Regions from separate parts of the Paenibacillus sp. FSL R10-2736 genome, predicted to be linked through region 2. Evidence: predicted binding sites of a transcription regulator. Region 2 holds the regulator's gene; the other holds the start of a gene.
What was found. Region 2 encodes LexA, which represses DNA repair genes until DNA is damaged. Its sites were predicted from a motif close to CGAACATATGTTCG; they were not measured.
Positions count from the first base shown of each region.

Region 1 (5,950 bases), 1.5 Mb from region 2:
TGCACAGCCTGTGGTGCGGAATATAAGCAAGGTGCCAAATTCTGCGGAGAATGCGGAGCAGGTACAGAGGATAATAACGCTCCGGCAGCAGCACGCCGTCCGGCGGCAGGCCGGGTCTCCGGAACAAGCACAGAAACCGAGCTGTGGCAGGGTAAGCCTGCGGGCATATCCGACCGGCTCAAGGGGCTTATTGGACTCAATACCACCAGATACACGATTACAACCCAGCGGATTATGGTGAAGAGCGGACTGATCGGCAAGGATGTCGAAGAAATCGAGCTGCTGCGGGTCAATGATTTTTCCGTCACGCAGTCGATTCCTGATCGTATTCTAGGCATTGGAACGCTTACTATCCTCTCGGATGACGCCTCGTCGCCGCAGCTTCCTTTCCGCAAAATCCGCAAGGTTCAGACCGTAAAAGACGTGCTGCGACAAGCCGTCCGCAACGAAAAAGTCGCCAACAACATCAGCTACCGCGAACAAATCTGACCTAAGACCTTACTGTTAAGGAAGATACAAAGCCCCTGCCGGAATTACGCCTTTGACCTGGCTGGGGCTCTCCCACATCAGCACGGCCCGCGCATCCCCCTGGTTCTCGTAATACTCCACCTTCAGCTCATGCAGCTTACCCGCAATCAGCTTCACACTGCCTTGCCGTTCCTGCCCGCTCTGCTTCATCCAGCTGTCAATAATCAGCTTGCCGTCGATCCACACCCGGATGCCATCATCCGAAGAAGTATATATGGTGTAAGTCTCACTGTACACCGCACTTAGCCTGCCGCTCCATCTTACCGAGAACAAATCTGCACCAATAGCCGGATCAGGGGCTGCCTGTCTCCAGATGAAGTTGATGTTGGCATCTGTCCGGGTGAGGGCGGGCGTACCGCTGAGCGTAATGTTATTGTAGTACTGGCCATACAAGCCCGGCTTAGGAATGCCGCCCGGTGATGGATCCATTGCTGCCGCCTTTGCTGCATATTCGTCTCTCGTGAACACGAAATTATCCTTCATAAAAGCTTTGATCACCGCATCACTGTTCTTCTCATACAGCAGCTTGCCCCAGGTCATCTGGTAGCTCCATTTGTTCTGGGAACCAGCCAGCAGGGCTGCCGGAGGAAGCTCCCCATTCTCGCCAATGGCGATCAGCTTGCCGCGTCCCAGATCCCAGAGGCTGTCATGATGGCTCCCCTTGAAGTCCGCGTCATAGATATCCAGGGCCAGCACATCTACTCTTCCGCTGCCCGGGTAATATTTCGCAGGTTCGTCACACCACTGGTTTTTCGCATTCGGACTCCACACCCACAGCAGATTATGCAGCTTGTGATATACGGTATACCGCTCGAACATAATCTCCCAGAGGGTGCTGAAGGAAGACTTCTGCCCCCACCAGAACCAACCGCCGTTCATCTCATGGTAAGGTCTCCAGAGCACAGGTACACCGGCATCCTTCAGCTTTTTGAGATACACGGCTACTTTGTCCAGCTCTGCAATCATTGCTGTGTATTGGACGGTTCCCGGAGTAATATATTTGTTGAAATCTGCTTCGCTGAGGCTCATCGAGACATTCGCCCAGGCCGGAGCGGTTCCCGGCAGATTGGCATGATAGCTCATCGTCACGATTCCCCCGGCCTGATGCCAGCGGACCGCACTGTCCGTGACGCCCTGCCGCTGGCTGCTGATTTGCTGCTCCGTCTGGTTACTGATGGGTCCCATTTCATAGCCGTGCAGTCCCGCATAGCTCCCGCCGGTATTCTTCAGCTTCACGCTGAATTCATCCGGGCTCTCCAGATAATCATGCTGTCCGCTGATCACGCCTTGTCCCTGCAGCCAGTATAAGGTGTTCAGCAATTTACGCGCCGGTAGCGCCAGCTCTGCATCTGCAGGACTCATCAGCACACTGCGGAAGGCAGCCTGCCACTGTGCATCGCCTACCAGCCTTGACGCGGAATCCAGCAGATCTCTGAGTACACGCTGTTCCACTTCTTCCACCATCCTTTTCCATCTGTTTGTACATTTTATGGCGAATTATGTAACATCAGAACGGCGGATAGACAAGAATTACGTCTGTTCCAATTCCGCAGTCATACGCTATACTATTGTGAGCGTAGGCTTCCTGCGCCCACCAAACTTAAGCGTATGCTTCCGAAGCGAGTTTTGCCGGAGCTTATCATTGGAAGCTATGCTAACAAAACTTTTAAGGAGCAGATATGAAAGCCAAAAAATTCATCACCAGTCTCATTATTGTTGTTCTGCTCAGCCTGGCTGCTTACTACTTCGAGGAGAACGGTCAGCTTCCGTCCCAGACGCCGTCTTCTGGCCAGTCAGAGGTTGTCCGGCTGGAATTCCCGTCTGACCGTTATCCGGAGACCGCCAGACATATTCAGGAAGCGATTGAGAACGGGGAGTCCCCCATCTGCACGATTGACCGGAATGAAGCCGAAGAGAACCGTAAGGAATCCCTGAAGGGCGTACCCACCAAAAAAGGTTATGACCGCGACGAATGGCCGATGGCGATGTGTGCGGAAGGTGGAGCCGGCGCTGATATTGAATACATAACTCCCAGCGATAACCGCGGAGCTGGAAGCTGGGTCGGCAATCAGCTGGAGGACTTCGCAGACGGTACCCGCGTAGAGTTCATGTTCAAATAGGCAGAATGCCTGAATGCTCCGGCTACCGCTACCGCAAATGATTGCTGATAAGAAACAGATCGCATATTAGCCGCTCTCCTCTCCGTCATATAAGGACATTTGCATGCCTGTTATGCGAACGACAGTTCTTTATGCAATTTCACCCAAATAAAGCGTAAAATAGGGTGGGATATTATTCCATAGACGGAGAGCAGGGAGTGTTCTATATCTGTTATCGGGGGAAAAGGCTGTACGGCCCTATGTCCGAGGCTGAAGCCTTACAGGAATGGTTTGCACTTGCAGGTACAGTCAAGGAGTTGTATATCATTGAAACGGATGAGCATACAAGCAGAATCAAACGCCAGATCGGTCCGGCGGCACGCAAAAAAAAGAAATAGCCCCATCCGGCCTCAGGCCAGACAGGGCAGCACTTGCTTAATAGCGTTCTAGAACAAACAGGCTTTAGTGATAATAACCAGCAGAATGAACAGAACCAGAATCGCACCAGTCGAAGTCCAAGGGCTTACAACCGGAACAATCGGAGGACCCTGATTAACTCCACCGACGTTATTTCCACAACCGCAACCATACTCTGCTCCCATAATTTAATTCCTCCTCTTGAATATTGAATACAGCACAGAATATGTGGAAATCTAACCGGTGGCATGGGCCAATTGGCAAAGAAATGCCATTCACCTAACGGCCAAGCCCTAATCGGTCGATATAAAAGGTGGATGCGCTGCTTCAAAAAATCTTGGAGGAGGAACACAAATGGATATTGCTGCACTATCGGTTGTCATGAACCAGTCGTCTTTATTGCAGGCTGCGGGATTACAGGTCATGAGTATTGCCAAAGATCAGGCACAGACGGATGCCCAGAATATGGTCCAGATGCTGAGTCAGGGCGCACACCCCACCTTGGGAAAAACACTTGATATTCGCGCCTGATTGCTTTATGCTTACATACATAGGAACACCCGTTCCATATCCATTCAGCTGCTGACTATTGAGTGTGCTGATTGCTTAGCCCTTCAGGGCTTTTCTTTTGACCTTTAATACGAACATACGATCTTATATTGAGGTGATTGATTATGCAATCCTATTATCAGATGACTGCGTTGGAGAAATGGACAGAGGATTTATATCAGCGCATCGGTGTCCGCCAGCCGTCCGACATATCCATTGAATACATAGCCGAACGGCTGAATATCTGGATTCATTATCTGGATGTCCGAAGCAAGAGCATTGAGGCCAGCGCAGGAATGTACAGCATGTTTATCGACAACAGGCTCCCTCCCGAACTGCAGCGGCTGGAGTTCCTCCATGAGCTGTGTCATCTGCTCCGCCATGCCGGCAAGCATACTCTTATGCCTGAACAGTTCACGCAGGCGCAGGAGGATGAATCAGAGCGGTTTATTCTCTATGCCGCCATGCCCTATTCCATGATTTCTGCACGGATACTGCCGGAGCTCCGCGAGGATGCCGTGGCTGAGCTTTCCAGTACCTTTCAGGTGCCTGTTGAGCTGGCTCTGCAGCGGATTGACCAGATCCAGCGGAGGATTTTCCAGGGGCAATTGATGGCCGTAATGGAAAGAAACGAAGACAGAAAATTAATCCATAGACATATTCGCTAAGCGCTGCGGGGATAATACCGGCATAGACCTAAGAACAACAGATGTACCTCTATGCATGGTGACATTTCAACCGTAAAGGGGAGCGACATGGAAGCCATAAAAGTCATTCAATTACTGCTGACCCATCCGGATTACAGCGTAGATGCAGTTCATCCCGAAATTCCGGATTTTGTCGGCATTGAGACCATTGAAGTGGACCACGAAACGCAGACCTTCTCCATCTTACTGCAGGAACCCAAGGAGTACGATTAAACCTCCGTGAAGAATAATCAGCATATAGAGAGCTAGCTCAGTCCATAACCTTTCACCCTATAAAAAAGTGACCCCGCCAATATCCGGCAGGGTCTAAGGTTTCTATCAGGGGGTATGTATACACTATACTCACCGTTGCTTAAACCAAACTTAAATCAGGCTGAGCAGGTTCTGATTATGGGCAAAGGGTCAGGGGACTGCAATTTTCAGTTTTCTCTTGTACTACCATATTGTACAATAATGGGAGTAACTGCAATTTAATATCCCCGCGGACGGAGTGATTCTATCACTATCAGCACAATCAAGAAATGGATCGTAGCCGCTCTAGTCTTTCTAAGCCTATTGCGTATTCTTTACTATTTACTATCCAAGGTCGTATTCGAATACATAACGTTCTCAGATCCCTATAATAATATCTTTCAAATGATCGCAATGGGCATCATGCTTATTGTAGCGCTGGTCTGCACTTCTCTGCTGATTAATGACAAGAATAACGACTAGCCGCTGCTGACAAACTGGATAATCCCGATACCCGCCATTGCCAGGAAGATTCCGAGTATTACCGCAAGCATGATCCAGACTACCTTTTTGGTGGACTGCGGGGGCGGATTATAGTTCTCCATCATTGCAATCCGTTTCTCCAGCGCAGCAACCCGCTTCTCTAGTTCAGTTTTGTTATCCTCTGCTTCGCTCATTGCCACTCTATTCCCCCTCCCCTCTTGTTATATATTTTTAATTGTTTCATCATGATTCTGTAACTTATATCTGTGAAGTCAACATCTCCCTGAGGCCTGCCTTCGGAACTTCAGAATTCTACTTTGCTCTTCTGCGCGCTAATAGCCAATCGAACAATAATCCAAACCCCAGCCAGAAGAAGAAGTGAATGCCGTATAGTATAAACTGGAACAGAAGTTCATTGTCCATGGTATAATGCAGATCTGTCAGCTGAGGATTAAGCCATAACAGCAAAGGACTTGTCAAAAAAAGCAGCAGGTTTTTATCATCTTGTCCTGACAGATTAATCATACATACCGCTACAGACAGAATCGGTAACCACAAACCCAATCTCTTCATTAATTTCATCTAAGCCCCTCCATTTACTAAATACTACCATATAATGATAGATGGGGACCATGATATACATCTTGAATCCATAGAGAAACCTCGCCAGAATATTATATCTATTAATAATTCTCCCCGGCATAATACCGCTCCAGCTTATGCTCCAGATGAATGAGCTGTGTTTTCTTCGCTTCTATATCATCCAGGAGCTGTTTCTTCTGATTCTGAATAAGCGTAATCCGCTCCGGTAAGGTAGCCGTACCGGCTCTGACCATATCATGATACTTCTTGATCTCCTCCACACTCATTCCCGTTTCACGCAGACATCTAAGGAAGATCAGCCAGGTAATTTCCTGCTCGGTATACAGTCGGTTG
Region 1 covers NZ_JBBOBN010000001.1:1,552,659-1,558,608, reverse strand. The annotation lists gene NSQ73_RS06745 (zinc ribbon domain-containing protein) at 1-489, shown strand, start outside; gene NSQ73_RS06740 (glycosyl hydrolase) at 505-1,980, opposite strand; gene NSQ73_RS06735 (NucA/NucB deoxyribonuclease domain-containing protein) at 2,208-2,648, shown strand; gene NSQ73_RS06730 (hypothetical protein) at 2,888-3,025, shown strand; gene NSQ73_RS06725 (hypothetical protein) at 3,074-3,229, opposite strand; gene NSQ73_RS06720 (YjfB family protein) at 3,399-3,575, shown strand; gene NSQ73_RS06715 (ImmA/IrrE family metallo-endopeptidase) at 3,719-4,261, shown strand; gene NSQ73_RS06710 (hypothetical protein) at 4,349-4,513, shown strand; gene NSQ73_RS06705 (hypothetical protein) at 5,011-5,214, opposite strand; gene NSQ73_RS06700 (hypothetical protein) at 5,327-5,596, opposite strand; gene NSQ73_RS06695 (MerR family transcriptional regulator) at 5,698-5,950, opposite strand, start outside.
Region 1: a site for LexA is predicted at 3,686-3,699, ahead of NSQ73_RS06715 (ImmA/IrrE family metallo-endopeptidase). Genes of this name have one in related genera too.

Region 2 (5,950 bases):
AAGCTCCGAAAGATGGCTGATCTGATAATCCGGAGTAATATCCGGGTCAGGAGTCTTGGCCGTCCGGTTGATCCAGACCGTCGTTAGACCTGCAGCCAAACCTCCGAGAATATCAGTCGTAAGCTTATCTCCGACCATGACCCCCTGCTCAGGCGTAATATCCAGCAGTCCGAGGGCATGCTCGAAGATTGTCTTGTCCGGTTTCCCTTTACCGAAGCTTCCAGAAATGACAATATGGTCAAAATACGGAATAAGCTCAGGTACACCATCAAGCTTCTCCTGCTGGAGTGCAGGACAGCCATTCGTCAACAGCAGCAGCTTCACCTTGCCGCGCAGTTCATCCAGCACCTGAAGCGTCTCTTCATATATATAAGGACGGCTGCGGCGCTCAGCGGCGAACTTGGCCGCGAGGCGTGCCGCCAGCGCATCATCGTCCACTCCAAGAGAGGCAAGTCCGCGGCGCCAGGATTCGGTGCGGTAGGCCGGAGCAAGCTGTTCCAGTTGCCGGAATTCCGGCTGGTCTCCAGCTGTGAAGTTAGCCCATAGTGCCTCAAAAGGATTAATTCCGATCAGCTTCGTGAACGGAAAGGTCTCGTAAGACTCATAAAGCGCACGCGCTTCTCTACGCACCGCCTGTTCAAGCTCCTGCGGATCAACAGAATCCCCTGCAGCCTCAGAGGCGTAGCGGAATGCTTCTTCCACACTTCGATCATCCCATAGCAGTGTATCGTCAAGGTCAAATAGTACGGCGGTAATCGGCATTTCGTTTCCCACTCCCTATGCTGGTCTATCTTACTATTCGTGCACTACTTCAATGTTGTTGTTCTTGCCGAATTGTTCCAGGCGTGCAGCCATAGCGGCGGTGTCATACCGGTTGATCAGCTTGGAGAAAATCCACTGCTTACGCTTGCCTTTATACTTAATGGTAACTACACTGCGGGACAAGGTAATCTTCTCAATTTCAGCTGCAGGCAAAAAGCGTTCACGGTTGTATTTAATAGTAGACAGACGGGCACGTTCCACCTTAAGGAACGGACGGCGGAAGAATAACAGCGCGGCAAGCAGGAAGTACAGTACTACCCCCAGCCAGTTAGCCAGTATTCCGCTTCCTTTCGCTTCATCGATGGAACCGACTACCCAGAACATAATGCCAAGCAGCAGTAACACGACAGGGAATACAATATTGCGGCCTTTGAAAATATCGACGCTCTTTGCAGCAGCTTTAGAGCTCGCCCCATAGATCGTCTCTTTCCCCTGCTTCTTTCTTTGCTGATTGATTTGCTTGGTGTTGCGTTGAACCATTCTTTCCCAAGAACGGGCCATGTTAGTTCCCCCTAGTCATCCTGTATTATCTATGAAAAGGCCGCAGACTAAGCTTTACGTCCGTTGTTGCCTTCTTCATGCTCCGGATTATCCACAATCTCAATGGTATCAAGCTGGGCCCGGAAATTGCTGCGGATATTGCCCAGATAAATCTCGCGGAGTTTGGCGCGTTCTGCCAATTCTTCCTCATTCAGGCCGCTTTCCTTATGTTTGCGTGCCAATTCATTGATGCGTGCGACCAATTCGTCAATATTCAATACTTTCCCCTCCCCTATAAATTCATTCTAACTTTGCCATGAGAAAAAGAGCTTGTCAAGGTCTACCCCCTGAAAGCTCTCTTAGTCGAACACCAGTATGCTTCTATCGGTTAATATACCGGCACGGACAGTATATCTCCTGCCTTAATTCCGCTGTCCTTCAGACCATTTGACTTCTTGATCCCTTCTATATATACAGCAGTCCTCATATCATCCGGTTTATTCTTGAGGGCAATGCTCCACAAGGTGTCTCCGCGTTCAACTACGATCCGTTTCTCAGGCTTCATTAAAGTGACAGAACCAGCGAACACATTTCCGACTACTGTAAATCCGGAGATCGTGAGTAAAAGTATCAGAGATATCTTGATGAAGCTGACCTGGCGGAATATTGAGGTAAGTACAGACAGCAGGCGAAGGGTCTTGTCTCTGAATTGTGCCAATGGATTATAGGGTAATGGATTACCGGGAGCGGACACCTTGATATCCTCATTGTAGATACTATTGTAGGTACTGTATTTTAACATAAACATCATCCTCCAAACACTTGTTCTTACTTTCGAAAATAATATAACACGAACATGTGTTTTGATCAATAGTTTTTTCGAACAACTGTTCCCTTTATTTTTCAGGCTATAATTCTCACAATTTAGAACTTATGTTTGTACGAACGGCAGTTCTATGTTATAATTTTCCCAAACATAGTATATGGGGTTGATTCCGATGTCAAAGATTTCGAGTCGCCAGCTGGCGATCCTGGAATTTATACGTAACGAAGTCCGCAGCAAGGGTTATCCTCCGTCCGTTCGGGAAATTGGCGAAGCTGTTGGCCTGGCCTCCAGTTCTACAGTGCACGGTCATCTGGACCGGCTTGAGAAGAAAGGCCTGATCCGGCGCGATCCTACGAAGCCGCGTGCAATTGAACTGCTCGGCCAGGAAGATTCAGAGAATGTACATCAATTCGTCCAGACGGTTACCCGTATCCCTGTAATTGGTAAGGTTACTGCTGGTGTTCCTATTACTGCAACAGAGAATATTGAAGATTACTTCCCGCTTCCTACCCATTACGTAGGGGATAACAAGGTATTCATGCTTTCTGTACTCGGCGACAGCATGGTTGATGCCGGTATTATGAACGGTGATTATGTTATTGTCCGCCAACAGCAAACCGCTGACAATGGTGACATCGTTGTTGCGATGACCGAAGAAGATGAAGCAACCGTTAAGACCTTTTACAAAGAACGTGATCATATCCGGCTGCAGCCGGAGAACCCGGCTTACGAGCCTCTCCGCCTTAACCGCGTTACTATTTTGGGCAGAGTCATTGGATTATTCCGCGATATCCATTAATCTTTCTCCTCCATAATCAGGCTGCTCCGCATCACGCGAAGCAGCCTTTTTCCTCTTTAGATCCTGTTACGCTTGCCCAAAATGCCAAAAAACCAACATAGGAACATTTGTTCCTATGTTGGTTTTTTGGCATTTTTTACTCCGAACCGCTTTAGCTATCCGCACATATCCTGTTACAAAGGAGTGCTGATCCCATGCCCAACTATCGAATTATTGTCGACCTTTCACAGCGCATGCTTTATCTGCTTGATAATGACACCGTAACCAGAGGATTTCCTGTCGGCATTGGCCGGATGCTGACCGTCTCGCCGGTAGGCGAGTATACGATCATTAACAAGCAGCCCAACCCGGGCGGACCGTTCGGAGCCTTCTGGATGGGCCTGTCCAAGCCACATTATGGAATTCACGGAACCAATGACCCTTCCTCCATCGGCCACATGGTCTCCCACGGCTGTATCCGCATGTATAACCAGGATGTGGTCGCGTTGGCTGCTATCATTCCCATTGGCACCCGTGTAACCATCAGGGAGTAGCTACAGTCATGCAGCCGCCTATAAATTTCTATATCGAACACAAGAACCCCTCTGACGGGTTACGCCAAAGGGGTTCTTCACAGCATTATTGCACAGTTTGCTCATAACCAAGCTCGTCCAGAATATTTTCAGCCAGACTCCACTGTTCCGCAGGTGAGTCTTTGCTTTTTTTGGCGTAGACCAATGCACTCTTGGTAACTTTCTCGATCAGCCTGCGTCCCTGCTCTTTGGTGATGGACACTTCCAGCCCGGAGCGGCCCACCACCTCAGACAGACAAAAGAACGCAATCCGCATGGCGTAATTGTCTCTGCTGAGGAAATAGAACAGATGAGGCACGTTCTTGAGCAGACGGTCAACCCAGTTCGTAATCTCCCGAACCTGATAGACTTCCCGGCGATCCTGCTCATACCCATTGAATATAATTATGATTTTGCCCCGTAGCCGCTTCTTCTCATATTTCTTAAATTCACGCAAATAGCTCTCGAGCCGTCCCTTCTCCACATCTTCTCTGGAGACATTCAGCACGGTGGATCCGGCTGCATCCCATTTTGAACTTTCTTCCATCACCGGATCTGCGTTAACAGACAGTGTACTATCCTGTGTTTCCGGCAGTCCCAAACGCTGGCGTAATTGATCGTCCATTCTTCACACCTTCCTGTATCAAGCTCTTGTGCAGCTTGTTCACCATGTTATCCTGATATGTAGCTGTTCCTCAAGCCTTTTGCTCTTCATCGATCAATTATACTCTGAGCCTCCCACAGTCTCAATCGCACGCCAAAAAGACATCCGTAAGGATGTCTTTGAGTGGATTCATATCCCCTGACTACAGATTACAACACGCTGCGCAACAACCGGATAGCAATAGTGTTTAAACGAATTGCTTCACGGATGGATGCTCTTGCAGCCAGCAATTCTCTTCTGGCACGTGAACCGCTTGGAAATCTGCGCAGGTTCTCATTAATTTCCTCAAGTCTTTCCAGCAGGATTGCTCTTTGTGCGAGCAGTGCATTAATTGCTCTGCGGATTCTGTTTCGTTCTCTTTGCGTCATCATTACACCTCTTTTACGTTTTATAGTATAAGAAATGCAAAGATTGGCTTCGGAGACTGTGTGATTTGGCAGTAATATTATAATTAGCTTTCTTTGACCTTGATGGAGATAATATTTACAGGATTAAGATACTTGCCTCCTGCCGGAATCCAGCCTGTCAAACCACCGGATGTCAGATAGGTTCTGGCTTCTGCCGCCGATTCAAACACAGATTCTAGCTCTTCAATTTGCCCATTCACATACTGAAGCTCAAAAATAACTTTACTCACTTGCGACCACCTCCTCAGCTACTAATTCGTTACCCCGAAGCGGTTACCTGCTTTTACTTCTTGGGCAGCCTTACACGGAACTCAAATTCGTCACGTCTATAGGTCATTCCGGCCAGCAATACATACTCCGGCGTCCATTTTTGTACAGGTCCGGCGTAATCAGCTATAACATGAGGTTTACCTTCGATCAGCTGAACGACATAGACCTTCACCTGGGCAAGTGCCGCCGCGAATATATCAGCATCACTTGAAAGAACTTTATACGCAGTATTCAACATCTTTCCTCCTCAGTGCACAAGCAAGAATGATAAGGATTCATAGAGCACACAAATCAGTTTAATTATACCGGGTTCTGGAACAAAATGTATACCCTATTTAGAGTTTAGAGCTTGATGAAAATGATTTTAAACAGCCCAAGGTATTTGCGCTTCGCCTTAATATCCCCGATAAATGTCTTACCGTCTTGAATATCAGGTATGCTGAAGGTGGAGAACAGAATGTAATTTTCCCGGATTGTAAACGATTCGACCATAGGCTGAGCGACCAGACTGGTAATTCCTCCAGCTAGCTCTACCCCCAGTGTTTCCTCGAGATGATTCACAGCATATTCTCCAAAGTCCTCTTTACCCGGATTCATAACGGCTAGTAAAACTAGTACTACTATAATTACAAAAGACAGTTTTGCCGCTGTTTTCTTGCGGACTTTGTGTTCTGGCTGCGTTGCATCATATCGCGGGTTCATGCTTATTCCCTCCAGCTAGAATATTTCTTGAATCGCGAACACTAACGGACTCACAATAAACCTGCAGATTATAACCAGCACATCAACCGGCCCGCTTATCCCCACATCCATTCCGCTCCAGTCCGGACTACCTGCTACCGGTGAATCCAGCCCATATTGCTCTATAATCCGTTCCCTGGTTTCAGTTGACATGCCGGCCCCTTCTGCAGCTCCAGCCTGAGAACAAATTAGCGTTAATAATAGGATCATTGCAATGATACTTACATATTTATTTCTCATTTCATACCCCTATGTATCTTATTTATTAACAAGGAAATACCAGCACCGCAACAACCACGGCCAGTATCAACTGTAACAGCAATAGTCCCCAAGCCCAAACCCTCTAAACACATGCTTCACTTCAGCCTTCCCTTAGGCATAAAAGTGATT
Region 2 covers NZ_JBBOBN010000001.1:3,027,879-3,033,828, reverse strand. The annotation lists gene NSQ73_RS13100 (HAD family hydrolase) at 1-762, opposite strand, end outside; gene NSQ73_RS13095 (hypothetical protein) at 796-1,323, opposite strand; gene NSQ73_RS13090 (DUF896 domain-containing protein) at 1,371-1,580, opposite strand; gene NSQ73_RS13085 (LysM peptidoglycan-binding domain-containing protein) at 1,691-2,104, opposite strand; gene lexA (transcriptional repressor LexA) at 2,301-2,927, shown strand; gene NSQ73_RS13075 (L,D-transpeptidase) at 3,122-3,460, shown strand; gene NSQ73_RS13070 (hypothetical protein) at 3,546-4,103, opposite strand; gene NSQ73_RS13065 (hypothetical protein) at 4,292-4,513, opposite strand; gene NSQ73_RS13060 (hypothetical protein) at 4,594-4,779, opposite strand; gene NSQ73_RS13055 (hypothetical protein) at 4,833-5,057, opposite strand; gene NSQ73_RS13050 (hypothetical protein) at 5,162-5,521, opposite strand; gene NSQ73_RS13045 (hypothetical protein) at 5,537-5,713, opposite strand.